4 regions of the Blautia sp. SF-50 genome follow, and region 3 is predicted to be linked to each of the others. Evidence: riboswitches for the same ligand, from Rfam matches in the RefSeq annotation. Region 3 holds a riboswitch; each other region holds the start of a gene.
The links. A riboswitch is a leader RNA that binds a small molecule or an ion and turns the genes downstream of it on or off. The one in region 3 is predicted to bind cobalamin.

Region 1: it holds a riboswitch for cobalamin, as region 3 does, so the genes downstream of both, BLP57_RS09360 (ABC transporter substrate-binding protein) here and nikB (nickel ABC transporter permease) in region 3, are expected to answer to the same signal.
Region 2: it holds a riboswitch for cobalamin, as region 3 does, so the genes downstream of both, BLP57_RS06260 (sirohydrochlorin cobaltochelatase) here and nikB (nickel ABC transporter permease) in region 3, are expected to answer to the same signal.
Region 4: it holds a riboswitch for cobalamin, as region 3 does, so the genes downstream of both, BLP57_RS10630 (ABC transporter permease) here and nikB (nickel ABC transporter permease) in region 3, are expected to answer to the same signal.

What each region holds. Positions count from the first base shown of each region.
Region 1 is NZ_FMUW01000012.1:59,241-67,071, reverse strand. Features, by position in the region: gene BLP57_RS09365 (FecCD family ABC transporter permease) at 1-784, opposite strand, end outside; gene BLP57_RS09360 (ABC transporter substrate-binding protein) at 799-1,893, opposite strand; cobalamin riboswitch at 2,000-2,289, opposite strand; gene pcrA (DNA helicase PcrA) at 2,391-4,634, opposite strand; gene BLP57_RS09350 (DUF1836 domain-containing protein) at 4,780-5,400, shown strand; gene BLP57_RS09345 (YerC/YecD family TrpR-related protein) at 5,530-5,847, opposite strand; gene BLP57_RS09340 (YesL family protein) at 6,087-6,776, shown strand; gene BLP57_RS09335 (TIGR01212 family radical SAM protein) at 6,776-7,717, shown strand; gene BLP57_RS09330 (DUF4364 family protein) at 7,732-7,831, shown strand, end outside.
Region 2 is NZ_FMUW01000007.1:65,701-73,531, forward strand. Features, by position in the region: gene BLP57_RS06240 (ABC transporter ATP-binding protein) at 1-148, opposite strand, end outside; gene BLP57_RS06245 (FecCD family ABC transporter permease) at 152-1,171, opposite strand; gene BLP57_RS06250 (ABC transporter substrate-binding protein) at 1,268-2,413, opposite strand; gene BLP57_RS06255 (hypothetical protein) at 2,410-3,309, opposite strand; gene BLP57_RS06260 (sirohydrochlorin cobaltochelatase) at 3,431-4,723, opposite strand; cobalamin riboswitch at 4,886-5,060, opposite strand; gene BLP57_RS06265 (NAD(P)/FAD-dependent oxidoreductase) at 5,380-6,759, opposite strand; gene BLP57_RS06270 (DNA internalization-related competence protein ComEC/Rec2) at 6,849-7,831, opposite strand, start outside.
Region 3 is NZ_FMUW01000009.1:47,028-54,858, reverse strand. Features, by position in the region: gene hisD (histidinol dehydrogenase) at 12-1,322, shown strand; gene hisB (imidazoleglycerol-phosphate dehydratase HisB) at 1,322-1,909, shown strand; gene hisIE (bifunctional phosphoribosyl-AMP cyclohydrolase/phosphoribosyl-ATP diphosphatase HisIE) at 1,928-3,208, shown strand; gene BLP57_RS07605 (M14 family metallopeptidase) at 3,380-4,339, shown strand; cobalamin riboswitch at 4,624-4,812, shown strand; gene nikB (nickel ABC transporter permease) at 4,997-5,935, shown strand; gene nikC (nickel transporter permease) at 5,936-6,766, shown strand; gene BLP57_RS07590 (ABC transporter substrate-binding protein) at 6,825-7,831, shown strand, end outside.
Region 4 is NZ_FMUW01000015.1:40,644-48,474, forward strand. Features, by position in the region: gene BLP57_RS10615 (ATP-binding cassette domain-containing protein) at 1-454, shown strand, start outside; gene BLP57_RS10620 (ABC-2 transporter permease) at 451-1,125, shown strand; gene BLP57_RS10625 (MATE family efflux transporter) at 1,281-2,639, shown strand; cobalamin riboswitch at 2,787-2,960, shown strand; gene BLP57_RS10630 (ABC transporter permease) at 3,097-4,026, shown strand; gene nikC (nickel transporter permease) at 4,042-4,905, shown strand; gene BLP57_RS10640 (ABC transporter ATP-binding protein) at 4,886-5,677, shown strand; gene BLP57_RS10645 (oligopeptide/dipeptide ABC transporter ATP-binding protein) at 5,687-6,625, shown strand; gene BLP57_RS10650 (nickel ABC transporter substrate-binding protein) at 6,655-7,831, shown strand, end outside.

The DNA of each region.
Region 1 (7,831 bases), on a different contig from region 3:
TCCGCAGTCTGTGCAGATCTGTTCCAAGGGTAATGGATACGTCATCTCCCAGAAGCATCAGATTCAGGTTCCGGTACTGCGTCCAGAAAACAGCCACGCACACCAGCGTGACCGGAAGCATTACACCCACTCTGGTCCAGCTTGCTCCGGCAAGACTTCCCATGCTCCACTTCATAACTTCTGTTGCCGCATTTTTGTCATTGGTAATATAAATGACAAAATTGGAAAAAGCAGAACAGACTGCGCTGACCGCCATTCCCGCAAGGATCAGTTTTGCGGAAGTTGCCTTTCCACCCATGTTTGCAATGGCGATCACCGCAAAAGAAGTGATCATCGCGCCAATGAAAGCTGTGATTCCCACAGAGTTTCCACCAAGAAAGCTTCCGATTCCAAGCATGATGGCCAGTGTGGCACCCAGAGATGCACCAGATGAGATACCCAGCACATACGGGTCTGCCAGCGGGTTCTGCACGATAGCCTGCATCACCACGCCGCACACGGAAAGAGCCATTCCAACTGCCAGAGCCAGAAGGACTCTAGGCAGCCGGATCAGCCACACAACATCATGAACTGCGCCTTCCGCATAGGCGGACAGACTTTTTATATGAAACAATTTATAAGCGATAACGCTGTATACATCCTTCAGTGACAGATCCGCATTTCCAAAAGTGATGGCTGCAAGTATGGAAAAAATAAGGAATCCTGCAAGTCCGATGAGAACTGCCACATACATGGATGTTCTGAGCACCTTATCTTTTTTTCTCTGTGAAGTTGTTTCTTTCACTGCATTTTCTCCGATCAGTCAAGATTTACGTCCGGATATAATCCCTTTGCAAAAGTTTCGATTCCGTCCTGGGTACGTGTTGCACTTGCATACATCTCACTGAGCATGATCGGGTAAACACGTCCGTTCTTTACTGCGTCAAGGCTCTTCAGGGACTCATCATCCTGGATCACTGCAAGCTGGCTGTTCTTAACAGTTTCCGGATCATCTCCTGCATATGGCATGTAAACCACAAAGATCACGTCAGGGTTGGCTGCGATGATATCCTCTTTTCCAACGGTGGAAGCATCCGGGTTTGCAAGAGTTGCGCCTAACTGTGTTACCATATCTCCGCCAAGGCTCTTTACGCCATAGTTTGTGATGTCATCTCCAAGAGGCTCCAATACCATTACGCTTGGTTTGTCTTTTACATCTGCAGTTGCAGTAAGAGTTTTGTCGATCACTGCTTTTGCATCATCAACGATAGCCTGTGCTTTGTCCTGTACATCGAAGATCTTTCCGATATTTAAGATATCTGTGAATTCATTTTCCAGTGTTCTGTCGCCGTCCGGACGAGTATTGGTGTTGTAGTAGGTGTTGCAGCCTTTGTCGATCCAGTCTGTTACATTTCCCAGATTCTTATCAGAGAAAAGAGAGCTCCAGGATAAGATCATGTCCGGCTCCAGCATTGTTACAGTTTCAAGGGATGGGGTAAATTCGTCAAGATAATTTGTTTTTGAGAATGCTTCTTTGAGATCTTCCGGAACTTCATTATCAAGACCTGCGGTAGCTACCAGGTGGTCTTCCAGACCAAGTGCGAGCATAGTCTCAATGCTTCCCTGATATACAGCAAGGACTTTTTCCGGTGCTTTTTCATAAGTGGTTTCGATTTCGTTTCCATCGTAATCATAGGTTGTGATGGTCAGAGGATATTCTGTCTTGGTTGCCTCTGCGGAAGAATCTTCGGTGTCTGCAGACTCTGTACTGTCTTCTGCTGCCGGCTGGTTGTCTTCCTTGATGGTCTCGGAGTCTGCTCTCTCTGCGGCATAAACAGCCGGAGCTGCTGATACGGTCATTGCCGCTGCCATTACCATTGCCATGATTCTTGTGGATACATACTTGTTTTTCATTTCATTTCCTCTCTTTTCGCCTGTTTTATCTCCTGTTTCCTATGGGTAATCGAAAAGATGGGACTTCATAAAATCTGCACGGAACACTTTGTACGGAAGCTCCCACTTACATACTGTCAAGCAGGTTTCCTGACTTACAGACTCAGAAAAAACTCCGCAAAATAAAAACTGATACACCATTCATCTTTTAGCCGATCATGAATGATGTATCAGAATTTTCTCCAGAATCTCTCTGACATCGGGATTTCGCCTTCTCACATGAGTTTCTGCAATGGCATGTGAAATCCCTTCTTCTGTATACAGTGGCCGCAACCGCTCAGGCTTTTTACCCGATTCCCTCTCACAGTATCCGGCAGCATATGTGCCGGTGATACTGTTCACTTCACAGCAATTCAATTACGCTGATACTGATTCTAACATACTGATTTTCCAATTACAACCTTGAGGCCGGATTTTTACAGTTTTTTGCAGAAATAGTCTGCCCGGAGAAATCCCTCTCAGATCTTTTTCAGCTTGGCAAAACCGGCGAACATTTTTTTCACGCCGACTTTGTCAAAGTCTACCGTCACTTCGTAGTCTCTGCCGCCGTCTGCGATATTTTTTACGATACCGACTCCGAATTTCACATGACGGACCGTGTCTCCCTCACCATAGTCCAGGCTGTCCGCCTTCTTCACTGTGAAATCTTTTTTCTGCAGGGTGCTCTTTGCCTGGAAATTCATTTTCATCTGGGCATAGGCGTTTTTCGGAGATACGATATCATCTACTCTGGGCTTTTTCTCCTGAATGGTATGTCCAAGATCTACCAGCTCCCGTGGAACCTCCCTTACAAAACGTGACACACGGTTATACTGAGTCTCCCCACGGATCATCCGCTGTTTTGCACAGGTTAAAGTCAGTTCCTTCATGGCACGGGTGATCCCCACATAACAGAGCCTTCGCTCCTCCTCGATATCCGACGGATCACCGGACCAGATGGAAGCATACCCCGGAAAAACACCGTCCTCCATTCCCACGATAAATACATTGGGGAATTCCAGTCCCTTGGCACTGTGAAGGGTCATCAGCAGCACATAATCCTGATCCGGATCAACAGAATCGATATCTGCCACCAGTGCGATCTCCTCCAGAAATGCAGAAAGTGTTGCCGGCTGTCCGGCCTCCTCCATGGCTTCCTGGAAGGATTCTGTCTTGGAGATCAGCTCATCGATATTTTCGATCCTCGCCTGGGCCTCCTCCGTTTTCTCTGCCTCCAGTTCCTTCACATAACCGGTAAGCTCAATGACCTCCTCCAGGGTTTCACGGACTGTATAGGCCTCTGCCTTACTTTTCAGTCCCTGGATAAAGGATACAAAATCATTGATCTTTCCTGCTGCCCTGCCAATGGACGGTACTTCCTCCACCACGCGGAGCGCATCGTAAAAGCTCAGGTTCATCATATCCGCATAGTCCTGGACGCGGCCGATGCTGGTGAGTCCGATCCCTCTTTTTGGCACATTTAAGATCCTGCGTACAGCCAGATCATCACTGGCATTGTCAATGGTCTTCAGATAGCTTAACAGATCCTTGATCTCTTTGCGGGCATAAAAATTCACGCCGCCGACAATCTTATAAGGAACATTTGCCAGGAGAAATTTCTCCTCAAAGAGACGGGACTGGGCATTGGTCCGATAAAGTACTGCACAGTCCTTGTACTGGAATTTCCCGTTGCGGCGCCCCTGGATGATCTCTCCTGCAACATACTCCGCTTCCTCAAATCCGTTGTTGAACTGACGGAAATGTACTTTATCGCCCTCTTCGTTCTCTGTCCAGAGGCGTTTTTCCTTACGCTCTGTGTTGTTGACGATCACCTCATTGGCTGCGTTGAGGATGTTCTGGGTAGAACGGTAATTCTGTTCCAGGCGCACCACCTTAGCCTCTGGAAAAACCTTCTCAAAGCCTAAGATGTTCCCGATATTTGCACCGCGGAAACGATAGATGGACTGATCATCATCACCAACCACACAGAGATTCTTGTATTTCTCAGCAAGAAGACTTACGAATTTAAACTGGGCAGTATTGGTATCCTGATACTCATCCACCATAATATATTTAAAACGTTCCTGATAATAGTCCAGGATATCCGGATTATGCTGAAAAAGCTCCACCGTCTTCACGATCAGGTCATCAAAATCCAATGCATTGTTTCCCCGGAGGATAGACTGATATTCCTTATACATACCGGCAATCTTCCGTGCGTCCGGGTCGCCGCCTGCATTCAGCTCCATCTCTTCCGGCGTGATCAGTTCATCCTTGGCATGGGAAATCTCAGCAAGAACAGCGCGTTCCTTGTAGATCTTGGTATTGATATCAAATTTCCGGAAGATTTCCTTCATGACTGTTTTCTGGTCGTCGGCATCATAAATGGTAAAATTACTGCCAAAGCCCAGCACCTCAATATGTCTGCGCAGGATCCTCACGCAGGCGGAATGGAAGGTGGAGACCCATACGCTCTCCGCACCCATTCCCGCAATTTTATTCACACGTTCCCGCATCTCACTGGCGGCCTTGTTGGTAAAGGTGATGGCCAGGATATTCCATGGGTTTACACCCTTTTCTTCCATTAAATAGGCGATCCTGTGGGTCAGCACTCTTGTTTTTCCGGAACCGGCTCCTGCGAGGATCAGAAGTGGTCCCTCTGTATGTACGGCAGCTTCCCGCTGCATAGGATTCAATGTGTCCAAAGCATCATGTATACTCATTTTGATCTCCATTTCTTTTTCCATATGAACAGTATCTTTATATACTATCATGACTTTACTTTCCGGTAAACCCACCTCTCTGAAAAAAAGTTTCTTTACAAGTAGTATTTAAAACTATATAATAAGGAGCAGAGGTGATAATGCGATGACAGAAAACGAAAAAGAAATGATGAACAGCATTTTTGCAAAAATTGCTGAGCTTGATTATATAAAACCCGATGAAATTCCCAATATTGCTCTTTACATGGATCAGGTCACAACCTTTATGGAAGATAATCTCGCTTCCACCAAGCGTCATGATGATGACAAAATCCTGACCAAGACCATGATCAACAATTACGCAAAGAACAAGCTCCTTCCCCCGCCGGAAAAGAAGCGCTATTCCCGGGAGCATCTGCTGATGCTGATCTTTATCTACTATTTTAAGAATATCCTCTCCATCAGTGATATCCAGACCCTTCTGGGACCGATCACCGAGAAATACTTCAAGTCCGTTACAGAAAAGGACATGACTTACATCTACCAGGAGGTTTTCAGTATGGAGCAGTCACAGATCCGTTACCTGGAAAAGGATCTTATGCGCCGTTTCAAAAGTGCCGGAGAAATTTTTGAGGACGCCGACCCGGAGGATAAGGAATTCCTTCACCAGTTTTCCTTTATCTGTCTTCTTAGCTTCGACGTATACATGAAAAAAATGATCATCGAAAACATGATCGACCACATGAATTCCTCAAAAGATACGGATTCCTCAAAAAAAGACAAATAATATCCGGAGCTCACATCCGGTCATAAACGTGCGTCGCCGGGCGCACCGAAAAAAAGAGACAGACGCACGATCGCCTGTCTCTTTTTCGTTACAGCATTATCCGTTATCATCACGGTATGGACGTAAGCCTTATTCTGCTTCGCCGCCCTGCTCCCCGTTATCCTTCTTCATACGTGCAAATACCATCTCATAACCATCATTTCCATAGTTCAGGGAACGGTTCACACGGCTGATCGTAGCTGTGGAAGCTCCTGTTTTCTCGGAAATATCAAGGTATGTACGCTTATCAGTAAGCATCTTGGCTACCTCGAAGCGCTGAGATAAAGAAAGCAGCTCATTGATGGTGCACACATCCTCAAAAAATGTATAACACTCTTCCTTGTCCTTCAGGCACAGGATCGCTTCAAAAAGATGATCCACAGCCTCCGTCCTGATTTTTTTGCTCATTGTTACGCTCCTTTAAAATACATAATTTTCGTCTAATACAATACTGATATTTTAACACTCTAAATCGTGATAAGCAAGCCTTTTAGGGAAATTTAATAAACTATTTCGCTATTTTGTCTTTCTATGGCGGACACATGATTTTCCCATTTCCACTGCCCCGGAAAACATTTGGGATTTGCTTTTTCTGCTGTGATTGGGTATACTTAAAATAATATCCAAAAGAAAAGGAGACTTATCAAATGAATCGTTTTTTCAACATGGACAACAAATTCTTCGTGTTCATGGGACGCGTAGCAGACCTGCTTCTTCTGAATTTTCTGTGCATCCTCTGCTGTATTCCGGTTGTCACCGCAGGCGCCTCCATAACAGCTCTCTACTATGTCACACTGAAGATGGCAAGAGACGAAGAATCTTATATTGCCCGCAGCTTTTTCCGTTCTTTCAAACAGAACTTCAAACAGGCGACCATCATCAATATCATCATGCTCCTCACCGCTGCTGTTCTGTTTATCGATCTTCGGATCGCCAGAGCCGGAAGCGGAGCTATGTACAAAGGACTTTTCAGTCTGTTCATTGCATTTGCACTGATCTATGCGATGATCCTTCTGTACATTTATCCGATCCTTTCCAAATTTTTTAATTCCGTCAAGAATACCTTTGTAAATGCATTCCTGATGTCCGTCCGCCATCTTCCGCTGACACTTTTGATGCTTGTGATCTCTGCGTCTCCACTCCTACTGATGTGGCTTTTTGCTTATGTGAGCTACGCACAGTTTACATCCATCCTGATCATGCTTTTTATTCTGATGGGATTTTCCACGCTGGCCTACTGGAAATCAAAGATCTTTGTAAAGATCTTCGATAACTATATACCGAAAGATGAAAACGAAGAAAACGGCGAAGAGAAAAACGAACCGAAAGAGGCATAATGAAGCGCTGGAACGACAAGCCTTATCACTCTCTGGACTATATGCTCCGGGAACGGTACGGCGAAAAGGTCTACCGGGTTGCATTAAACGGCGGCATGTCCTGTCCCAACCGTGACGGCATCCTGGGTAAAAGAGGCTGCATCTTCTGCAGCCAGGGCGGAAGCGGAGATTTTGCAGCAAACGCCGCTCTTTCCATTACAGAGCAGATCAACACACAGATCAAAAGTCTCTCTTCCAAACGCCCGATCCATAAATATATCGCCTATTTTCAGGCATATACAAACACATATGCTCCTGTGGAACACCTGCGTAAGATCTTCACAGAAGCCATTTCCCATCCGGATATCGTGGCACTGTCCATTGGTACCAGACCGGACTGTCTGGGAGATGATGTACTGGAGCTTCTTGATTCCCTGAACCAGATCAAACCGGTGTGGGTGGAGCTGGGGCTCCAGACTATCCATGAAGATACCGCCAGATATATACGGCGCGGCTATCCACTGTCCTGTTTTGATACCGCAGTGAAAAATCTCCGCGCAGGCGGCATCGAAGTGATCGTCCACACCATCCTGGGGCTTCCCGGCGAAAGCCGGAAGGATATCCTGGAAACAATGGCTTATCTGAACGCCATGGATATCCAGGGGATCAAGCTGCAGCTTCTTCATGTACTGCGTGGTACAGATCTTGCCGCTAATCATGAAGCCGGTCTTTTCCGCACTTATGAACGGGACGAGTATCTGAACCTTGTCATTGACTGTCTGGAACATCTCAGACCGGATATCGTGATCCACCGGGTCACCGGCGATGGACCGAAGGATCTGCTGATCGCACCTTTATGGGCCAGCCGCAAACGAGAAGTTTTAAACCTTCTTCATCACCGGATGAAAGAAAGAGCAAGTTTTCAGGGAAAAGCTCTCGAAGCCCTTTCCCGCAGCCAGTAAAAAGGAGGATTCTTATGGCATCACCTTTTACAACCTATAAGCTTATTATTTTATATATGCTGCAGAATTCCGATGGGGATCTCACAAATTCCCAGATTACCGATTTTATCCTGG
Region 2 (7,831 bases), on a different contig from region 3:
TCTTCAAAATAGTAGATTTTCCGGCACCGTTGGGACCGATCAGTGTCAGGATCTCTCCTTTATTCAGCTGAATATTGATCTCTTTGATCAGCGGTTTTCCATCATAGCCTACGGTCAGCTGATCTGTATAAAAAAAATATGATTTCATCGTTTATATCCTCTGCTGTCTGCGAATCATGATATAGATAACTACCGGTGCTCCGAAAACTGCTGTCACAGAACTGATGCTCAGCTCCGTCGGTGCAAATACAGTTCTTGCGATCAGGTCACAGAACAGGCAGAACACTGCACCGCCCAGAAAACAGGCCGGGATCACAAGCAGGGGTTTTGCAGTCTTCAGGAGACTTTTTGCAATATGAGGCACAGCGATCCCCACGAAGGAGATCGGCCCTGCAAAAGCGGTCACACAGGCAGAAAGAATACTGGAAAGCAAGATCAGAAGTATCCGGAAAGCCTTGATATTAACTCCCATATTCTGCGCGTAAGTCTCCCCCAGCTGATAGGCGCTGATCGGTTTTGACATAAAAAATACGATCACCATGGTAAGAAGTACCACAGCAGCCATAGTCTGCACATTCCCCCAGGTCATACCGGAAAAGCTTCCCAGTGACCAGTTGTGAAGATTGACTATGTTGGAATCATCTGCAAAGGTCACCACAAAGTCTGTGATGGCCGAACAGATATAGCCGATCATAACACCACTGATGACCAGCATGGACATGTTGTGGACTTTTTTTGCCACAAGGAGCACAAAGCCCATGGAAATCATTGAGCCTGCAAAAGCAGCCAGGATCATGGCACCGGAACCGATGGACACCGATCTGCTTAAAAAAAAGATCATCAGAAGCGCCACGATCAGCTTGGCACCGGAAGAGATCCCCAGTACAAAGGGTCCCGCGATAGGATTGTTAAAAAAGGTCTGCAGCAAAAATCCGGAAACAGAAAGTGCTCCGCCAAGGATGATAACTGCCAGTATCCTGGGAAGACGGATCTCCCAGACGATATTATAAGAAGTTTCATCTCCCTGATGCCGGAATATGATATTCAGGATCTCCTTCACAGAGAGGTGGATACTTCCGGAATTTACATTCCATATAAATAAAAAGATTAAAAGTACCGCAAGGATCACAAAAGAGATCCCGTATCGGACTGCGCGTTTTCTGTCATTCATTTTTCTGGTACACTCCTCTTCTGTTTTGTTATCCTGTCCTTTCGTTTCCTGCTCACAGGTGGAAACCGGCAAAGGAGTTAAAACGAACACTGGAATTTATTTCAGTTTATGCATATAGGTCAGATCATCCAGAGAATCATCATCTGTAGTCAGCATGGTGTGGATATCCTCGATCATGGTTCCAAGTCCGGTAGTTTCCTGGAAGAGATTTTTGCCTGTGCACCAGACATTTCCGTTCTTCACTGCCTTGAAATCTGCAAGAAGCTTACTTTTGGAAAGAAGCTCATCAATGGTCTTAAGTTCCCCGTCAATCGTACTGTTATAGATGATATAGTCTGCATCCTTCGCCTTGGCATAAAACTCTTCCATCTGCATATTCATGGTGGAAAGAGCATTGTCATTTACTCCCGTATCCTCCGGAACATAATTTCCTCCTGCGAGAGAGATCATTTCTGAAACATAGTCGCCGCTTTTTCTTATATTTACCGCACCTACGGAGTTGATATAAAAGAACGCTACGGTCTTGTCTGTTTTATCTGCTGTGAGAACCTTATCCAGCTTGTCCGTCTGCTCTTTGAAAACCTTTTCTGCCACATCTTCTTTTCCCAGAAGAACTGCGTAAAGCTTCATCCATTCGGTTCTTCCAAGAGGGTGACTCTCATAACTGGAACGCTCTACCATTACAGGGATCCCGAACTGCTCCAGCTTCTCCTGTACCTCCGGATTGTGATGGATCATGGTGGATTCAATGGCAAGGTCACAGCCATCGTTCAGGATCAGCTCGTAATCCGGAGCACTGTACTTGCCGGCATAGATCATCTTTTTCTGTTCCATAGCGTCCTTTGCTTCCTGGATATACCATCCGTCTTCCTTGGTTCCGGAAAGCTTGATGCTGTCAATCCCGTCGATAGCGCGGAAAAGATCCATGGCCGAGGTTGCTACCAGATAGATATTGTTTATGGGCTGCTGCAGAACCGCAATGTCAGGATCCAGCCCCTCCGGTGCTTTCTTGCCTTCGGGAACTACAAGAAACTGTCCTTCCTGATCAATGGTGAGCAGCGCATAGCCATCGTTGTAGTAATCCACATTAAATTCCTTTGCGTAGGAAAGCTCCATACTGTGATCAAAGGTAAGGCCTGGAATATCCGCAGGCTTATGTTCTGTCTCTGCTGCCTGCACTGCAAAAGCACACCCCAGGATCAGGGTCAGCGTCAGAAATATGTATGAAATTATTTTTTTCATTTTTCTTCCTTTTTCATGCTCGAAGAATCAAAATTCAGGGTATACTCAATCTCGTGAGGAGTACTCATGGCTACAGTATCTGCAGTCACTTCCATTTCTGCGTCAAAGACTGTGACCGGGATCTCAAATGTGGAGTTTCCGTCTTTGTTCACCGGCTCATATTTTTCGCCGTCCACGATCATGTAATCATAATTCGGACTGCTCCAGATGATGGTTGCCGTAGCTTCTTTGTCCTTGATCTCTACTTTAGCTGGAGATTCTACAGATGCTCTTCCTGTTCCGCCTGTAAGGGTTACATCCGTCTCATAGGTTCCGTCCTCCAGCTTCAGCTCTTCCGGTTTTTTCCCTTCGGATTTTTTGTCGTCAGAGGTTTTTACAGGATTCTTTACGCTGACTTTATGGTCGTACCATTTGCCTTTTTCTCCCAGGATCGCCACGTTAAATTCCTCACCAATGGCCGGTACCGGGATATCAAATCCGTAAACCTCCTCTGTATAACCATCGCTGTACTTCACTGTATCTGTGGTCGGCTCAATGATCTCTGCTCCGTCCTTCTGGGCATCCTCGGCAGTTCCCGCAAACAGGTTAACGATCTTCTTGGAAACCAGACTTACGTGGATGGTCATTTTACCATCTTTGACCGTGAGCTCTCCTTTTTTGTCATTGGCCTCATTTACATGAAACATGCTGCTGTCTGTACCAAACTCTGCTGTATAAACGCCATCTTCCAGGGTATCTGCTTTGGCTGCATCTGTATCCTTTTCTTCGGAAGCTTCTGCTTCCTCACCGGACTCTGTTTTTGTTTCATCTGTTTTTGCCATCGCAGGCACAGAGCCCAGCACCAGGACTGATGCACTTGCCATTGCAAGAATTAAGTTTACATAGCGTTTTTTCATGATAATCTTCTCCCTTCCATAGATACAGCAATCTGCCCGGAAAACAGTCTTCCTGATCTTTCCGGGCAGTTACATTGATTTCTTATAGGTATCTGAACTCACTCAGATATTTTTATATTTATTATTCTGCGGACTCCTCAGCAGAATCAGCCTCTGTATCTGCTGCTGCATCAGAATCTGCGGACTCCTCAGTGCTTCCCAGAGAATCGATGGCTGCCTTTGTATGCTCTACATAAAGCTTCTCAACTGCTTCGATTCTTCCAAGACCCTCGATCTGGCAGTCAACCTTATCGAAGTTTCCGGATGCTACAAACTGGCTCTTCCAGGAATCCTCCTCATCACCGGCCATATCGTTATTTGCATGGTCTCCGGCAACAACCATCAGCGGACGAAGAACAACGTTCTTGTATCCTGCTTCTTTTACCTTCTCGATAACCTTGTCGCAGGCTGTATCTTCCGGCTTACCCTCTACAGTACCGATGAATGCGTTCTTCAATCCAAGGTTTTCCATCTGTGTCTGCATCTGATCGTATGTAACGTTAGCTGTATGAGATGTTCCATGTCCCATGAATACGAATGCTGTGCCAGCCTCAGCTGCTGCATCCATGCTGTCAAATCCGGCCTCTTTGCAAGCCGTATCTGTGATTGCCTGAGCAACGGCTTTCTTGTCATCATTGATCACAGTTGCATCGTCTCCAACCTCACCGAGCATTGGCTCTGCGATAGCTACAGACTCGAATTTATCTTTATAGCCATTGATCGCTTCTGTCATCTCATCGTACTCAGCACCATGCATCAGATGGGTAGGCTGTACAACCAGATTCTTAACACCATTCTCTACTGCACGGTCAAGAGCCTGCTGCATGTTATCGATCACTTCATCATCTCTTGCCTCTACATGGTTGATGATGATCTGTGCTGTAAATGCTCTTCTTACAGACCAGTCCGGATAAGCTTCTGCAAGAGCATCCTCGATTCCCTTGACATCCTCTGCACGGCTGTCATTGAAGGAAGTACCAAAGCTTACAACAAGAAGTTCATTCTCACCGATCTCATCCTGGTTACGCGGATCGTCCTTGGAAGCATCTCCTGTGTCACGTCCGAAATAATCCGGATCTGCATTCTCACCCTCTACCAGTTCTTTCTGAGCATCTGTCAGAGCATCCCATGCTTCTTTGGCTGCCTTGCAGTCCTCATCTGTTGTGTCGTTTCTTTCCTGTACATAGATCTTGTCGATCAGAGCTGCTACATTATCTGCTGCTTCCTGATCTGCATCAGAAGCCTCTGTGGTATCAGCTGCCTCAGCGTTCTCTTCTGTAGCAGAATCCTCTGCTGCCATTGCTGTTGTAGCCGCACCCATAGAGCATGTCATGGAAACTGCGAGCATCAGAGCTAACATTGTTTTTCTTTTCATTTCTCATTGTCCTCTTTTCATGTATTTCCAGAATACTGATATGTACAAAAAAGCAGCAGCTCTCTGCGGCCGCCTGCTCACACATGATTCTCTGCGCAATACAAATACATAAAAAGAAGTTCTGTATTGTTATGGAGAATACCGATTCGTAAACCGCGAATCCCTGAATCTCACAATAAGGCAGTTCTCCTGACTTGGTTCCACGCTGCTTTCCCTTCCCGGTCTCCCAGTGGTTATAAAAGCAGCTCCCCTTTCACAGTGACGGTATCGTTCCGGATTCTCACCGGATTCTCTTTTGCACATCCGACTGGATGCAACCTTATCATTATAACATTTGCACATATTTTCTTTTACCTGGTTATCTAACTTTTACCACAAACTCATAAATTTGTCAAGATTGATGTCAGACGATTCACGATTTTCTGTGATCTTCACTCACAAAAAATACCTCGCGAATTATTACCAGTGAACAGTAACCGGTTTTCTCCCTGTATCTGTCAGTTATTATCAGAATACTTTCTCCAATATTCATGCATATCCTGCATAAAAAACAGCCCCTTTCTGTCATCACCCTGATATCAGAAATGGACTGTCTTACACTGGATATTCGCAATCCGCTTTGCTACTTGCTCATAACAGATAAACTGCTCTGCAGTTTATCTGTTAAAATACTCCTGCTCCAGGTATCTGGCTACGTAGACTCCGCTGGCAGATGCATGGGACAGAGAATGGGTCACGCCGCTACAGTCTCCGATAACAAAGAGACCCTTGTGGCAGGTTTCCAGATTTTCGTCGATCTCGACCTCCATGTTGTAGAATTTAACCTCAACGCCATAAAGCAAAGTATCATCATCTGCGGTTCCCGGTGCGATCTTATCCAGAGCATAGATCATCTCGATGATGCCATCTAGGATACGTTTCGGCATAACAAGGCTTAAATCTCCCGGTGTCGCAGAAAGTGTAGGTGTTACGAAACTTTCCTCAATACGGGCTTTTGTGCTTCGTCTTCCGCGGATCAGATCTCCAAACCGCTGTACCATAACACCACCGCCAAGCATATTGGAAAGTCTTGCAATGCTCTCACCGTATCCGTTGCTGTCATGGAACGGCTCTGAGAAATGCTTGGATACCAGAAGGGCAAAGTTTGTATTGTTGGTATGCTTTGCCGGATCTTCGTAGCTGTGACCGTTTACTGTGATGATACCGTTGGTATTTTCATTCACGACAACACCTCGCGGGTTCATGCAGAAGGTACGGACCATATCCTCAAACTTCTCAGTTCTGTAAACGATCTTGCTCTCATAAAGCTCATCTGTCAGACGGCTGAAAACCTCTGCCGGAAGCTCCACACGGACTCCGATGTCCACACGGTTGGAAAGAGTCGGGATCTTAAGCTCTGTACATACCGTCTCCATCCATTTACTTCCGCTTCGTCCTGCGGAGATGATACAGTAAGTTCCCTCGTAACGCTCATCTCCTACAAAAACTGCATAACCGTCTTCAGTTTTTTCTACTTTGTCAACAGATGCGTCAAAATAGAAGTCCACATGGTCTTTCATTTTTTCATAGAGGTTCTGAAGCACCACATAGTTGATATCTGTTCCCAGATGACGGACTGATGCATCCAAAAGATGCAGGCCGTTCTGAAGGCAGAGCTTACGGATCTCGCTGTTTGTGGTAGAATAAAGCCTGGTTCCTTCACCGCCATGCATCAGGTTCAGTTTATCTACATATTCCATCAGCTCTGTGGCTGTATCCTTGCCGATATGCTGGTACAGAGTTCCGCCAAACTGATTGGTGATATTATATTTTCCGTCGGAGAAAGCGCCTGCACCGCCAAATCCCTTCATGATCGCACAGGTTTTGCAGTGGATACAGGATTTTACTTTCTTTCCGTCGATGGGACATTTTCTTTTTTCCAGAGGATGACCAGCTTCAAAAACCGCGATCTTTTTCTCCGGATCATTATTCATCAGTTCATAGGCCGCAAAGATTCCACCGGGACCTGCTCCTACGATCAGTACATCATATTTCATAAATAAAAACTCCTTATCTTGTATTGCACATTTTCAGTATTTTGTTTTTGCACAAACCCTGTCTATTTTACAACAAACATGTTCAAAAGTCACCGTTTTTTTCGGAACCTTCCGATCTTAAGCTTTTTTCCATCTGTTTCCACGGTAATAGCACCGTTTTTCATGGTGTATTCCACCTGACTTCCGGCCGCTTTAAGCCGCTCTACGGTTTCCGGTGACGGATGTCCGTAGGTGTTGGTGGAAGAACAGGAAATGATCGCCACTTCCGGCTTTATTTTCTCAAGAAATGCTTCTGTGGTAGAATAACGGGAACCGTGATGTCCCACCTTCAGACAGTCAACATCCTCAAGCCCCCCGGCTGCCAGAAGCTTTTTCTCCGTATCTGCACCGATATCTCCGGTAAAAAGCATTTGAAAATCTCCAAAAGACAACTCCATCACCATAGCTTCCTCATTCACATCTTTTCCTGTGGCATTTTTCTCCGGCCACAGAACAGAAAAAGATACTTTGCCGCAAGGCAATTCATCCCCTTTTCCTGCTGTCACGACCTTAACTCCGGCTGTTTTTGCTGCCTCTGCAAGCTCCCGCCATGCATCTGGTCTTTCCGCCCAGGCAGGCAGGATCAGATATCCGGCCCGGATGGTTGTAAGACCTTTTCCCATATATTCCAGAAGCTCCTTCACACCGTTGATATGATCCTGATCTGTATGGGAAATAAAAATCCCATCCAGCCAGGAAATCCCCTGGCTTTTCAATGCCGGCAAAAGGCAGTATCTTCCAAGATCCGACTGGCTGCTGCTTCCTCCGTCGATCAGAAAATGATGATCCTCCGGGGTCTCCACAAGAATACCGTCCCCCTGTCCTACATCCAGGCAGATCACCTTCAGACTTCCTGCTGGATGATATCCCAGTATCAGGATTCCGACTGCCAGAAAAATACCGGCTGTTATCCGGATAGCATATAGCTTCCGGCAACCTACTTCCGCCCGCTCCTCTGATAACTCCGTTTCCTCACTGACTGCTTTTTTCTTCCGGAGCTGTTCTTTTATATACTGTCCCATAAACAGGACTA
Region 3 (7,831 bases):
CAGAATTTATTATGCGTAAGGTAAAACTCACCAAAGAATCTACAAAAGATATTCTGGAAACTCTCTTAAAAAGAAGCCCTAATAATTATGGAAAATACGAGGATGCAGTAGCAAATATCCTTGCCAAAGTAAAAGCAGAGGGAGATACCGCGTTATTTGCATTTACCAGAGAATTTGATAAAGTCGAAGTGACAAAGGATACGATCCGTGTAACCCCTGAGGAGATCGAGGAAGCATACAAGCTGGTAGATCCTTCCCTGATCGATGTGATCAAAAAAGCATTGGTGAATATCCGTAGCTATCACGAAAAGCAGCTTCAGAACAGCTGGTTCACAAGCACAACAGACGGAACCATGCTTGGTCAGAAGGTAACCGCTCTGAACTGTGTAGGTGTTTACGTTCCCGGTGGAAAGGCTGTATATCCGTCTTCCGTGCTTATGAATATCGTTCCTGCAAAAGTTGCCGGTGTTGACCGTATTGTAATGACAACACCTCCTGGAAAAGACGGAAAAGTAAATCCAAGCACACTTGTTGCTGCCAACGAAGCCGGAGCAGATGAAATCTATAAAGTGGGTGGTGCACAGGCCATCGGAGCACTTGCATATGGAACCGAGAGTATTCCAAAGGTTGACAAGATCGTAGGACCCGGAAATATTTTTGTTGCGCTTGCAAAAAAGGCAGTTTATGGATACGTAAGCATTGATTCTATTGCCGGCCCAAGCGAGATCCTCGTTCTTGCAGATGAGACTGCAAATCCTCGTTATATTGCAGCAGATCTTCTTTCTCAGGCAGAACATGATGAGATGGCATCTGCGATCCTGATCACAACAAATGAGGAATTTGCAGATCAGGTAGATAAAGAAGTCAGAGGTTTTGTTGAGGTACTTTCCAGAAAAGCCATTATTGAGAAATCCCTGGAGAACTTTGGTTATATCCTGATCGCAGAAGATATGGACGAGGCCATTGAGGCTGCCAATGAAATTGCTTCTGAACATATGGAGATCGTCACAAAGCATCCTTTTGAAGATATGATGAAGGTACGAAATGCAGGTGCGATCTTTATCGGAGAGCACAGCTCTGAACCCCTTGGAGATTATTTTGCAGGACCAAACCATGTGCTTCCTACCAATGGAACTGCCAAATTTTTCTCCGCACTTTCTGTAGATGATTTTATCAAAAAATCCAGTATTGTATATTATTCCAGGGAAGCACTCCGAAAGATCCACAAGGACATCATCCAGTTTGCCACATCGGAACAGCTGACTGCACACGCAAATTCCATTGCAGTCCGTTTTGAGGAAGAGGACAAGGAGAACGAATAATGGCAAGAGAAGCACTGATCGAAAGAAACACAAAAGAAACGCAGATACGTCTGCAACTGAATATTGATGGAACAGGAAGTTCCGATATTGATACAGGTATTGGCTTTTTTGACCATATGCTGGACGGTTTTACGCGCCATGGACTGTATGATCTTACGCTGAGAGTCCACGGTGATCTGAATGTAGATGATCATCACACCATTGAAGATACAGGGATCGTCCTTGGAAACGCTATCCGTGAGGCAGTTGGCGACAAAAAAGGAATCAAACGTTACGGCAGCTGTATTCTTCCTATGGATGAAGTGCTTGTGCTCTGCGCAGTAGATCTTTCCGGAAGACCTTATCTTGGATGGGATGCAGCGTTTTCTACGGAAAAAATAGGAGATATGGCTACAGAGATGGTAAAGGAATTCTTTTATGCAGTATCCTATTCCGCAGCAATGAATCTTCACATCAAGGTTCTTTCCGGAGGAAACAGCCATCATGTGGCAGAGGCCATGTTTAAAAGCTTTGCGAAAGCCCTTGATGCAGCAACACAGTACGATTCCCGGATCACAGACGTGCTTTCTACCAAGGGAAGCCTCTGATACAGAAGGAGACCACTTATGAACAAACAGTTGATCCCATGCCTTTATCTTCATTCAGAAAAGGCGGTAACAGGATTTGGACAGAGAAATCTTTTCGGAGACGGAAATGTAGAAACACTTGCAAAATTTTACGGTGACAATGGGGCAGATGAGCTTCTGGTATTTGACTTTTCTTCCGCAGATGCAGAGCATGACCGTGCGATCGGAAAAATCCGTGATATCTGTCAGGTATCTGAGATCCCGGTGATCGCAGCGGGAAATATCAAACGTATGGAAGATGTAAAAAAGCTGATCTATGCGGGATGTGCCAAAGTTGTACTGAATTTTTCGAAAGAGAATAATATCAAGCTTCTGGAAGAAGTATCCCGGCGCTTTGGAAAAGAGCGTATGATGATCAGTATCTCTGATCTGAGAGAATTCACAGAAAATCAGGATCTGATCGAAACATATGCAGACACTGTTCTGGCTTTGGACACTGTCGAAAATGAAATTGCAGAGATTTCTCAGATTTCCATTGTTCTTCATACCGATGAAAACAGATCTGAGAACGTTCTGGAGCTTTTAGGAGAACCAGCTGTGTCCGGACTTTGCGGTGCTTATGTAAGCAGTCTTGAAAATGATCTGCATACATTTAAGGAGACCTGCGAAGAAGCTGGAATTCCGGTAAACACATATAAAAGTAATATTGCATGGTCGGACTTTAAATTAAACAGTGACGGAATGGTTCCGGTTATTGTCCAGGATTACCGGACGGATGAAGTACTGATGCTGGCCTATATGAATGAGCTTGCTTTTAACACAACATTGAAGCTTGGAAAAATGACATACTGGAGCCGCAGCCGGAATGAGCTCTGGACCAAAGGTCTGACATCCGGACACGTACAGTATGTAAAGTCTCTTACTATTGACTGTGATAATGATACGATCCTTGCCAAAGTGGAGCAGATTGGCGCAGCCTGCCATACAGGAAACCGTACCTGTTTCTTCAAACCGCTGCTGAAAAAAGAGTACGATGATACCAACCCACTTCACGTGTTCCAGAATGTGTATGATGTGATCACTGACCGAAAAGAACATCCAAAGGAAGGTTCCTATACCAATTATCTTTTTGATAAAGGAATCGACAAGATTTTGAAAAAAGTCGGTGAAGAATGCACAGAGATCGTCATTGCAGCCAAAAATCCGGATAAAGAAGAGATTAAATACGAAATTTCAGATTTTCTTTATCATATGATGGTACTCATGGTGGAAAAAGGAGTCAGCTGGGAAGAAATCACCAAAGAATTGGTAAAAAGATAAATTATATATCATTCAGGAAAAAAGCTTTTGTACGTCGGATCAGAATGAACGGTTACGAAAGCTTTTTTCTGTTTTCCCGGAATCTTAAAAGAATATGTACAATTTCGGTTAGGCATGATATACTTATCGTCAAAAGTGCGGAAATATAAAAAAGGAAAAGGGAAACAACCAATGATCAAAATTGATGACTGGGTGATTGAAAAAGGAGAGAAGGCACAGGGGAAAATTAAGATCACAGGATACGGCATAGCAATGCCGGCAACTGTGATATGCGGAGTGAAAGACGGACCGACGATACTGATCACAGCAGGAATACACAGCGCGGAGTATGTGGGGATCCAGGCGGCAATGGAACTTGCAAAAGAATTTCAACCGGAAGAACTGAAGGGAAATGTGATCATCGTTCCACTGGTCAATGTCAGCGGCTTTGAGCATCGCACCATGAGTCTGGTCTATGAGGATGGCAAGAACCTGAACCGCGTTTTCCCCGGAGATCCTGAGGGAACAGCTGCAGATCGTATTGCCTATGCTATAGTGACAAAGCTTTTTTCCATAGCAGATTATTATATCGACCTGCATAGCGGAGATGGGTTCGAACAGCTTCATCCCTATGTTTATTATGTAGGGGTTGTAGATGAAAAGACAGCAGAGAAATCATTACATATGGCACGGCATATCGGCGTAAAATATGTGGTCCGTTCCACAACCGCCACAGGTGGCGCCTACAATTATGCTTCTTCTCTTGGAATTCCAAGTATTCTCATCGAAAGAGGCGGACACAGCTACTGGACCTGGGAAGAAGTAGAACAGGATAAAAGAGACGTCCGTCACCTTGTTTTTCATCTCCAGGGAAAGAAATGTCATGGCCTGAAGCATTACCGTCAGATGCTTCTGGAAAATGTAGTCTATGAATATGCGCCGTATACCGGATGCTGGTATCCTTCCAAGAAGCCTGGAGAATACTTTTTTAAGGGGGAAGAACTGGGTGAACTGAGAGATTACTATGGGAATTTACTTTACACATCTATTGCAACTGAAAACGGAGTCGTACTTTATCAAACAGCCAGTCTGAACATTATTGAAGACGGACCAATGATCGCATATGCAGCGATCACGGAGACTCTGACCTGATAGTAAACCACCTTTTCAGAACGCTTCTGTCTGAAATCATATTGAAACAGTAAGAAAACCGGGTTTTACCATTTGCTATTCTATTTATAAAAATAGCGAGGTAAACTCCGTGTTTTTTTAGCAGATCAGATAAATCCAATTGTCAAATCCCCCATGGGGGATATATACAATTCAAGCATCTTTAGCAAAATTTATGAGTTTTCTAAAAATATAACATTTTTCCATAGACATAAACTATAGTTTTATCATATAATGTTTCAGTAATTTGACAGCATTTGCTGATTTTCACATCAGCCGTTGTAAGTTCTGAGAGGATTAATAGGGAAACCGGTGTAAATCCGGTACGATCCCGTCACTGTAAGGGGGAATCCTCAGACAAAGTACCACTGGTCGAGTACGTGAGAAATAGACCGGGAAGGTGCCTGAGGGTAAGGATCCTAAGTCAGGAGACCTGCTTGCAATTGTTTTAAAATGATTCTTACGGAAGATAGGAAGCATATTTATTTTGTGTGCCCGTATTTCGTCACGGGCTTTTTTCGTGCAAATTTTCTAAAATTCCATGCATATTCTGCATATTAAGAATCCAATAGTTTCTTTTATCTAACTAAATTAAAACGGCAATGTTAAAATCGCATCAAATGAGGAAAGGAGTAAAACGTGACAAAGAAACAAGTAGGAAAAAGATTTCTCCAGATCATCATTGTATTATTTGGAATCAGCTTTTTCACATTTGGACTGACCTACCTGTCACCTGGTGATCCTGCGGAGATCATGCTGACAGAGTGTGGTAATCTTCCTACACCAGAGCTTCTGGAACAGACAAGACATGAGCTTGGCCTTGATCAGCCCTTTCTCGTGCAGTATGGTTCCTGGCTGAAGGGTGTTGTTACAGGAGATATGGGACAGTCCTATTCTTTCAAAATGCCGGTAACAGATAAACTGGTATCCTGTTTCTGGCCGACGCTGAGGATGTCGTTGCTGGCACTTCTGATGATGGTCATTATTTCCATACCGCTTGGAATCCTGGCCGCTGTATATCAGAACAAATTCCCGGATTATTTTGTGAGAGGAATTACCTTTGTGGGAGTATCTGTTCCAAGCTTCTGGCTGGGCCTGATCCTTCTCAGCATCTTTGGTGTTCAGCTTCGCTGGATCAATGTTGCCGGGGGCAGTACGGATTTTAAATCCATGATCCTCCCGGCGCTGACTCTTGCACTTGCCATGTCTGCAAAATATACCAGACAGGTAAGAAGTGCAGTGCTGGAGGAACTTCATCAGGATTATGTCACAGGTGCAAGAATGCGTGGAATCAAGGAAAGCGTCATTCTCTGGAAACACGTCCTTCCTAATGTTATGCTTCCGCTGGTAACGCTGCTGGGACTTTCCCTTGGAAGTCTTTTGGGAGGTACTGCAGTTGTAGAGATCATTTACAACTGGCCTGGAATGGGAAATATGGCAGTAAAGGCGATTTCCTGTCGTGACTATCCTCTTGTACAGGGCTATGTACTTTGGATCGCGATCCTGTACATGTGCATCAACCTGCTTGTGGATCTGTCCTATACTTATCTCGATCCAAGACTTAAGGAGGATAGATAATTGAAAAAGGTATTACGAACATTCAAAGAAAATAAACAGTTCACTCTTTTCTTCATTCTGGGTCTCGTGGTGATCGGAATTGCGATCTTTGCGCCGCAGCTCTCACCATATGATCCACTGAATGCAGTTATGACCGAATCACTGCAGGAGCCAAGCTCCGCTCATCCGTTCGGAACGGATAAGCTTGGACGAGATCTTCTTTCCCGTGTTATCTTCGGAACAAGAACCTCTCTGATCATGACCTTATGTCTGGTTGCAGTGATCTTTGTCATCGGTACATTTTTAGGAGTTATTGCCGGATATTTCGGCGGCGTTGTGGATGCAGTGATCATGCGTATCGCAGATATGATGATCTCCTTCCCTGGGCTTGTACTGGCCATTGCCATTGCCGGCATGCTTGGACCAAACCTGGTCAATGCCGTTATCTCCATTGCGGCTGTAAGCTGGACAAAATATGCCCGTCTTGCACGAAGTATGGTCTTGAAAGTCAAGAAGAGTCTTTACATAGAGGCAGCTATAGTAAACGGAACAAAGACCTGGAAAATTCTTCTTGTACACATTCTTCCCAACATGGTAACCCAGATGGTGGTAACTGCGGCAGCAGATATCGGAACTATGATGCTGGAGCTGGCTTCCCTTTCATTCCTGGGATTTGGTGCAACTGCGCCGACACCGGAGTGGGGACTGATGCTGAATGAAGGAAGAACCTACATGGCAAAGGCGCCATGGCTTATGATCTACCCTGGTATCGCTATCGTGATCTGTGTTGTTGTTTTCAACATGCTTGGAGACAGCATCCGTGATGTACTGGATCCGCGCCAGGATCAATAAAACAACTCTGTAACAAACCAACACCATATGATCAGTATATTATCTTTAGGAGGATGAAATGAGAAATAATGTAGTTAAAAAAGTGCTGGCTGCTACACTTGCATGTATGATGACCCTTTCAATGGCAACAGTGGCTCAGGCAAAAGGTGACAAAAAAGGTGATAAGGAGATCACCATCGGAGTAACAAGCTTTGCAGATACACTGGAGCCGACAGAGCAGTATTTCAGCTGGGTTGTATCCCGTTATGCGATCGGTGAGTGCCTTACAAAATTCGATGAGAACGGTGAGATCGTTCCATGTCTTGCGGAAGAGTGGGAAAACAGTGACGATGGAAAAACATGGACCTTCAAGATCCGTGAGGGCGTAAAATTCTCCAACGGTGACGATATGACACCGGAGATGGTAAAAGCCTCCATCGAACGTACCGCTGAAAAGAGTGACCGTGTTCCGGAATTCTTTGATCTCGACAGCCTCGAAGTTGACGGACAGAACCTGATCTTCCATCTGAACAGAGCAAATGCAAACATGGCCGGATGCCTTGCAGACCCGCTGTTTCTGATCGTAGATACAAATGTAGATGATTCTACATTTGCCATGGAAGGACCGATCTGTACAGGACCTTACGCAGTAGAGTCCTTCAGCCCGACGGATTCCTGTGTCGTAGTAAAAAATGAGAACTACTGGGATGGAGAAGTTCCCCTTGATAAAGTTACACTGAAATGTGTGGATGACCAGACAACACGTTCCATGGCTCTTCAGACAGGTGAGATCGATATCGCTTACAACCTGAAAACAGAGAACCTGGTTGAGTTTGAGGGAAATGACAATTACGACATCCAGGAGCTTCAGTCTCTTCGTTCCACCTATGCATTCATGAACCAGAACGAGGATCATGCACTCAGCGATAAGGCTCTTCGCCAGGCACTTCTTCGTGGTCTTGACAAGGAAACATACTGCAACACTCTTCTTGAGGGTGGTGCAACAGCTGGTAAAGCACCGGTTCCTCCAACACTTGACTTTGGATTCGATGATCTGAAGGATGAGAATTCCTATGATCCGGACAG
Region 4 (7,831 bases), on a different contig from region 3:
AAAGCTGAATCTGATCATTGCATTGACACATCAGGCAGAATTCCTGATGCTGGATGAGCCGACAGCAGGGCTTGATGTCGGAGCGAGAGAAAGGATGCTGGATATTTTAAGAGAGTATATGGAAGAAGAACCGGAGAGAAGTATCCTGATCAGTTCACATATTTCTTCGGACTTAGAACATCTGTGTGATGACATTTATGTGATACATAAAGGAAAGATTGTACTTCATGAAGCGATGGATACGATTCTTGAAAAATATGCAGTGTTGAAGGTCAGTGAGGAACAATATCAGGCAGTGGATAAAAGGTATCTTTTGAAAGAGAAAAAAGAGTTTTTTGGAGTTGCCTGTCTGACGAACGAGAAGCAGTATTATATAGAAAATTATCCGGAAATCGTAGTAGAGAGCGGATCACTCGATCAGGTGATCCTGATGTTGACAGGGGGCGAAAGATGATGAAAGGAATCAGAGGGCTTTTGGAAAAGGATTTTCGATTGTTTTTTCGACAGGGTGGTAATCTTTTTTTGGTGTTAGTGTTTGTAGCATTGTTTTTTATACTTACAGGAAAAACGGCAGCTGCTTTCATTGCAATGTATATCCCATCTGTTCTGGCGATATATTCAGGTAATACGATCAGTTATGATGAAAATGGCCATGGTTACACATATTTATTTTCTTTACCCGTAAATAAAAAAATATATGTCAGAGAAAAATATATTTTTTCCTTTATCATGACAGCATGTGGATGGTGCATTGGAATGATCTGTGCAGGAATTATGGTACTCATAAATCCTGAAGAGGTGTTTGATCTGGAAATGCTGGCAATGGAGTTGATCACATTTTTTGTGTTTCAGGCAATTGCGGGAATTATGATCGCGATCAGGATAAGGTTCGAAGGAGAGAAAGGGCGAATTGTGCTGCCAATCGCAATTTTAATTATTTTTGCGATTTGTTATACAATTAGATCTTTTGTGAAGACTAACTTGGGATTAAAAGAAAGTATTCTGCATATGATAGGGGGAATAGGGGATTTTGAAATCGGGATTGCCCTTATTGTGCTAAGTCTGCTTATATGGTTTGCTTCGTATAAGTATAGTATGAGCGCCATGAAGAAGAAAGAGTTTTAATATAGGCGTGGCAAAAATGATCCATTAAAAATAATGATCATAAAGATGTAATAGCTACCAAAAATATGAGAAAAACTTTGTGAAAAAATAGTCTTGTGTTTCGTAAGAGTCCCTTGTAAAATAACGGACAAGGATGAAAAGAAAAGGAGATTCTTATGGGAACTAATGAAAAAGATATGACTGCCGGATCTCCCGGAAAACTGATCATAACTTTTGCCATACCAATGATGCTTGGAAATATTTTTCAGCAGTTTTATACAATGGCAGACACCATGATTGTCGGACAAGTGGTAGGAGTTAAAGCACTGGCGGCAGTAGGTGCCGGAGATTGGCTGGTATGGCTGGTGTTGGGGATCATGACAGGTATCACACAGGGTTTTTCTATTCTTGTATCTCAGTATTATGGAGCAAGGGAAAAGGAAAATCTGAAATGTGCAGTAGCGAAAAGCTATATCATGACAGCATTACTGTCTGTGGTCGTACTCGCAGTAAGTGAAGGTACAGTTTATCATGTTCTTTTATTTTTACAGACACCGGATAATGTCATTAATCTGACAATGCTATATTTGCGGCTGATCTTTGCGGGAATCCCGATCATAGCTGCTTATAATATATTTGCAGCGATCCTTCGGGCACTTGGAAACAGCAGATCTCCGTTGATCGCAATGACAGTGGCAGCAGTGATCAATGTGGGACTGGATCTGTTATTTGTGGCGGTTTTTGGCTGGGGTATTGCCGGAGCAGCAGTGGCAACCGTTATCGCACAGGGATTTTCAGCCTTGTACTGTTTGATCGTATTACGTAAAATCCCGGATATCCGCCTGGAAAAGAAGGACTTTTACAGGCAGCCCTCTATGAGCCTGCGGCTTTTGGAACTGGCGGTTCCTCTTGCGATACAGAATGTGATCATCTCCGTGGGAGGACTTGTGGTACAGTATGTGATCAATGGATTTGGTTTTCTGTTTGTGGCGGGATTTACGGCATCGAACAAGCTGTATGGGGTTTTGGAGATGGCTGCCATTTCATATGGATATGCTATTACAACCTATGTGGGCCAGAATCTTGGTGCAAAAAAATACCAGAGGATTCGAAAAGGCGTGCGCAGCGGCACTTATATGGCAGTGCTCACTTCGGCTTTCATTTCCGGCATGATGGTACTGTTTGGACGTAATGTACTGTCCCTGTTTGTATCCGGTGAACCGGATCAGACCCGACAGGTATTGGATATAGCATATAAGTATTTGTTTATTATGGCTGTCTTTTTGTGGGTGCTGTATCTGCTGTATGTGTATCGTTCCGCTATCCAGGGCCTGGGTAATACTTTGATTCCGCTTGCCAGCGGCATTGCAGAATTTATAATGCGTGTCAGTGTTGCGCTGCTGCTGCCAAAACTGATCGGTGAAGATGGAATATACTATGCAGAGATCTGTGCATGGAGCAGCGCAGCTGTTTTATTATTCGTAAGTTATATGATCATTATACGGAAATATAAAGAAGTCACCGTTCATACATAATGTTATTTACTTAAGAGATTTATAATAATACAGGCAGAAAATATCCGGGTTTCACTATGAAATGTTCAGATATTTTATATTTGACAAAAAACTATTTATATAAAAAGAAAAGTATGATATTATAATATTTATTCATTGCAACTATGAAAATTGAATAGTCAGAAGGGTGTACAAAGTACTTAATAAGGAATCTGGTGAAATGCCAGAACAGCCACCGCTACTGTGACAGGGACGAAAACCAAAATATCACTGGAGAGATCCGGGAAGATGGTAAGTAGGAAGAACTGGAGTCAGGAGACTTGCCTTTTTGACAGAAGAATTCTGATTCGGATGGGATACAGAAGGAATAAGCTCTGCCTGAGGTAGAGGTTTGTTTTTTGTGCTGATATGATGCTGGATCATATCAGCTTTTTTTATTTTAACCGAATAAACAGATGAAAAATGAGGAGAGATGAAGATGGGAAAAGTAATTGCAAAGCGTTTTATATTTATGATTCCGGTAGTGCTGGCGGTTACATTTATTATTTTTATGCTGAGTTTTATATCGGCAGGTGATGCTGCCAGAGTGCTGGCGGAGAAAAAATATGAGCATCCGTCACCGGAGCAGGTAGAAGAAGTACGGCATGAGGAAGGACTGGATCAGCCGGTGCTGGTACAATACGGGAAATGGCTGGATCAGGCACTTCATGGCGATTTTGGAAAATCATATTCTACCAGAAAACCGGCTTTTGAGGAATTAAAAAGATATTTTCCACAGACATTTAAACTGGCAGTTACTTCGTTTTTATTGTTGATGATCGTATCAGTCCCTCTTGGAATTTTGTCGGCAATTTATGAAAACAGAGTTCTGGATAAAGTCATTCGCATTTTGTCGTCCCTCAGTGTATCTATGCCGTCTTTCTGGATCGGTCTGATGCTGCTCTATATATTTGGAGTAAAGCTAAAAGTGATTTCCGTGATCGGAGGAGATGCCGGAGGCATCCCGATTCTTGCGGCATTTGCCATGGATATCAGTTTCTTTGGAATTATGACGAGATTGATCCGTACCAATATGATACAGGTGCTGAAGCAGGATTACATACGTGCCAGCAGAGCTAAGGGATTGTCATCTGTAAATGTAATTTTGCGTCATGGTCTGAAAAATATCCTGATTCCTGTGCTGACACGTCTGGTATCAATTGTGATCGGTTTTTTCTGTGGCTCAGCTGTGATAGAAAGTATTTTTTCAATTCAGGGAATCGGAAATCTGGCATTGAAATCCGTGATCTCAAAAGACACTCCGGTGCTGCAATGTTTTATCTTTATTCTGGCTGTTGGCATTGTAGTATTAAATTTTCTTGTGGATATCGCCTATTCTGCGATTGACCGGCGAATCCAGTTAAAGTAAAGGAGAGATCATAGAATGGGAAGCAGAAGAAAGCAGAAAACAGAAAAAAGCATGATCCAGAATCTGTACTGGAAACAGGTATTCCGGTCACCGAAAACAAAAATAGGATTGATGGTGGTCATAATTTTTGCATTGGCAGCTATTTTTGCACCTGTACTGGCGCCGCATGATCCGCTGCTTGTGGATGTTTCGATAAAATTAAAGAATCCGTCGGCGGCATATCCTTTAGGTACTGATCAGCTGGGACGATGTATTTTATCAAGACTTCTCTGGGGCAGCCGATATTCACTGAGCTACAGCTTTACGGTGCTTCTGATCACCGTATGTGTCGGGGTGCCAATCGGACTGTTTGCCGGATATGTAGGTGGAAAAATCGATTCCATAATTATGAGGATCATTGATGTATTTATGGCTATGCCGGTCTTTATTGTGGCACTTGCCATTGCAGGAACCGTAGGAGCCAGCGGCGCTCATCTGATTCTGTCCTTATCGGTCGTATCCTGGGCAGAATATGCAAGGCTTGCCCGAGCATTGACACTTCAGGAAAAAAATAAAAATTATATGACCGCACTAAAAGCCGGCGGCTGCGGCCACGCAAGGATCATATTTAGGCATGTATTGAGAAATATCCTGCCATCTGTGATCGCACTGGCAACAATGGAAATCGGTTCGATCATTCTGTCAATTGCCGGTTTTTCCTTTATCGGACTTGGTGTGCAGGCACCGACACCGGAATGGGGGATCATGCTCAGTGACAGTAGAAGTTATATCCAGACTTATCCAAGACTGATGTTTTATCCGGGCATACTGATCATGATCATTGTTCTGGCATTTAATTATCTGGGGGAGGGAATACAGAATGGAACAGCCCAAAAATGATGTTCTAAAGGTAAAAAGACTACATGTGGAGTTTCAGACATCTCACGGAATGGTTCATGCAGTAAAAGATGTCAGCCTGGAAGTAAAACGCGGAAGGATCCATGCTCTGGTGGGAGAAAGTGGAAGCGGCAAGTCAGTTACCTCTCTGACGATCATGAATCTGCTTGCAGGAAATGGAAAGGTGATATCCGGAGATGTGACACTGAACGAAAAGAGTCTTCTGAAGTTATCAGGAAAAGAAAAACGACAGTTATACGGAGACAGGATCGGAATGATCTTTCAGGATCCGACTGCTGCTCTTGATCCGCTTTTTACAGTTGAACAACTGCTTCTGGAAGGACTGAGAAAACATCGCAAAATGAGCAAAAAACAGGCAAGGGAAGTAGCGTTGGAAAGTCTGCGGATGATGAATCTGCGTGATCCGGAAGAACTGATGAAGAAAAAACCTTACGAATTGTCTGGTGGTATGTGCCAACGTGTTATGATCGCCATTGCCATGTCCATGAAACCGGATTATCTGATCGCAGATGAGCCGACGACAGCCTTGGATGTAACCGTACAGAAGCAGATCCTGGAAGAAATCTATCAGCTATCCAGGAAAGAAAATCTGGGCGTGTTATTTATTACGCATGATCTGGGTGTGGTGGCAGAGATCGCAGATGATGTTTCGATCATGAAAGACGGCGAAATAGTGGAAAACGGAACGGTTGAAGAGATCTTTTATCATCCGCAGCATTCATATACAAAAAAACTGTTGGATGCAGTTTTATAGGGGAAAAGTATGAGTACGTTACTAAAGACAGAACATTTAAAAAAATATTATGGCAAGAAAAAAATTGTGAAGGCAGTGGATGATGTAAGTCTGGAAATCCATGCAGGATCATCCATGGCCCTGATCGGTGAAAGTGGAAGTGGTAAAACTACATTCGGAAAGCTGATCGCCGGCCTGGAGAAACCTACAGATGGAAAATTCTGGTTTCAGGGACAGGAAATGCAGGATTTGTCTGAAAAGCAGTTTCGTCCATATCGCAAGAATCTTCAGATGGTCTTTCAAAGCAGCAGCGGGGTATTTGATCCCGGTTATACCATTGGAGAAAATATTCTGGAAATTTTGAAATTACATGAAAAACTGCAAGAGGGTGAGTATGAAGAGCGAGTAAAGGAGGCTTTGATCCAGACGGGGCTTGATCCGGATATCCGCAACCGTTATGTTGGACAGATTTCAGGAGGTCAGTGTCAGAGAGCTAATATTGCGAGAGCATTGGTATTAAGACCGGAACTTGTGATCTGTGATGAACCGGTATCCAGTCTGGATTATTCCATACGAAAGCAGATCCTGCATCTGTTAAATGAGCTGCAGGAAAAATATGAGATGACCTATTTACTGATCACTCACGATCTGTCCAACGTTCCATATCTCTGCAAAGAGGTGGCTATTATGTATCAGGGACGCGTGGTCGAGTTTATTGATCATACGGACAGCTTAAAGGAGACTGCCGTACATCCTTATACAAAAGATCTGTTTGATTCTATTCCGGTAAAAGAACCGAAAATGCGAAGAATCGGATCGCAGGAAAAGAAAATATTTTCAGATACCATTCCGGAACAGGGCTGCCCATATCAGAACCGGTGCAGAAGATGTACAAATATATGCAGAGAGCATATACCGGAATTGACAGAAATTGAAACAGGACATTTTGCGGCATGTCATATGCTGTAAAATATAAAACAAACAAAGGAGAGGAAGAAATGAAGAAAAGACGTGTAGCAAAATTGATAGCATTGAGCATGGTGGCGGCAACTTTACTGACAGGTGTCAATGTACAGGCAAAAGAGGAAAAAGTAGTTACGGCAATGACATCCATTGATCTGACTCCTGAACTTTGTGACCCTATAAAAAGTGGTCCGGACTTTCGTCTTTATGAAATGATCTATGATCCTCTGGTACGTTACGGAGAAAATGGAGAAATCAAACCGGCATTGGCAGAATCCTGGGATATCAGCGAAGATGGCACAACCTATACGTTCCATTTAAGAAAAGATGTGAAATTCTCGGACGGCACAGAGTTTAATGCAGACAATGTGATGTGGAATTATAACAGATGGGTGGAACAGGATGTGATCGGTAACTTTTCAGCCAAACTGGAAAATGTTACAAAGGTAGATGATTATACTGTAGAATTTAAGTTCGCAGAACCATGTTATACTCTGCTGATCGAATTCAGCTATCCAAGACCGTTCCGTTTTACCTGTGAAAGTGCACTGGATGAAGATGGAGAATTTTGTCAGGAAGTGGGTACCGGAATGTGGATGATCGACAGTTATGAAAGCGGTCAGGAGGTTGTCCTGGTACCAAATCCTAATTATTACGGTGAGAAACCAAATATTGATAAAGTAGTTCTGAAACAGGTGGTAGACGGTGATGCCAGAGTGATGGCACTTCAGAGTGGAGAGGCAGATCTGAATCTTCAGGATATTCCATCCGAAAGCTTCAGTATTATCCAGGCAGATAAAAATTTATCGACAGAACAGCAGGTTTCCACACTTTCTTACTATCTGATCGAAAATTATGATACACCGGCGCTTCAGGATGTAAACGTACGTCAGGCACTGAATTATGCAACAAATAAAGAAAGCATTGTAAATGATCTGCTGGATGGTTACGGCAATCCTGCAACCGGACTTATGTCTCCGACAGTTCCTTATGTAACAGAAGAAAACAGCAAGGGCTATCCATATGATCCGGATAAAGCAAAGGAACTGTTAAAGGAAGCAGGATATGAGGATACAGATGGAGATGGTATTGTAGAAAAAGACGGAGAACCACTGAGCCTCAGACTGGTATTCCAGACTGAAGAATATGCTTCATGGAAATCTCTTTGTGAATTCCTGAAATCTGAATATGAGAAGGTCGGTGTAGGTATTG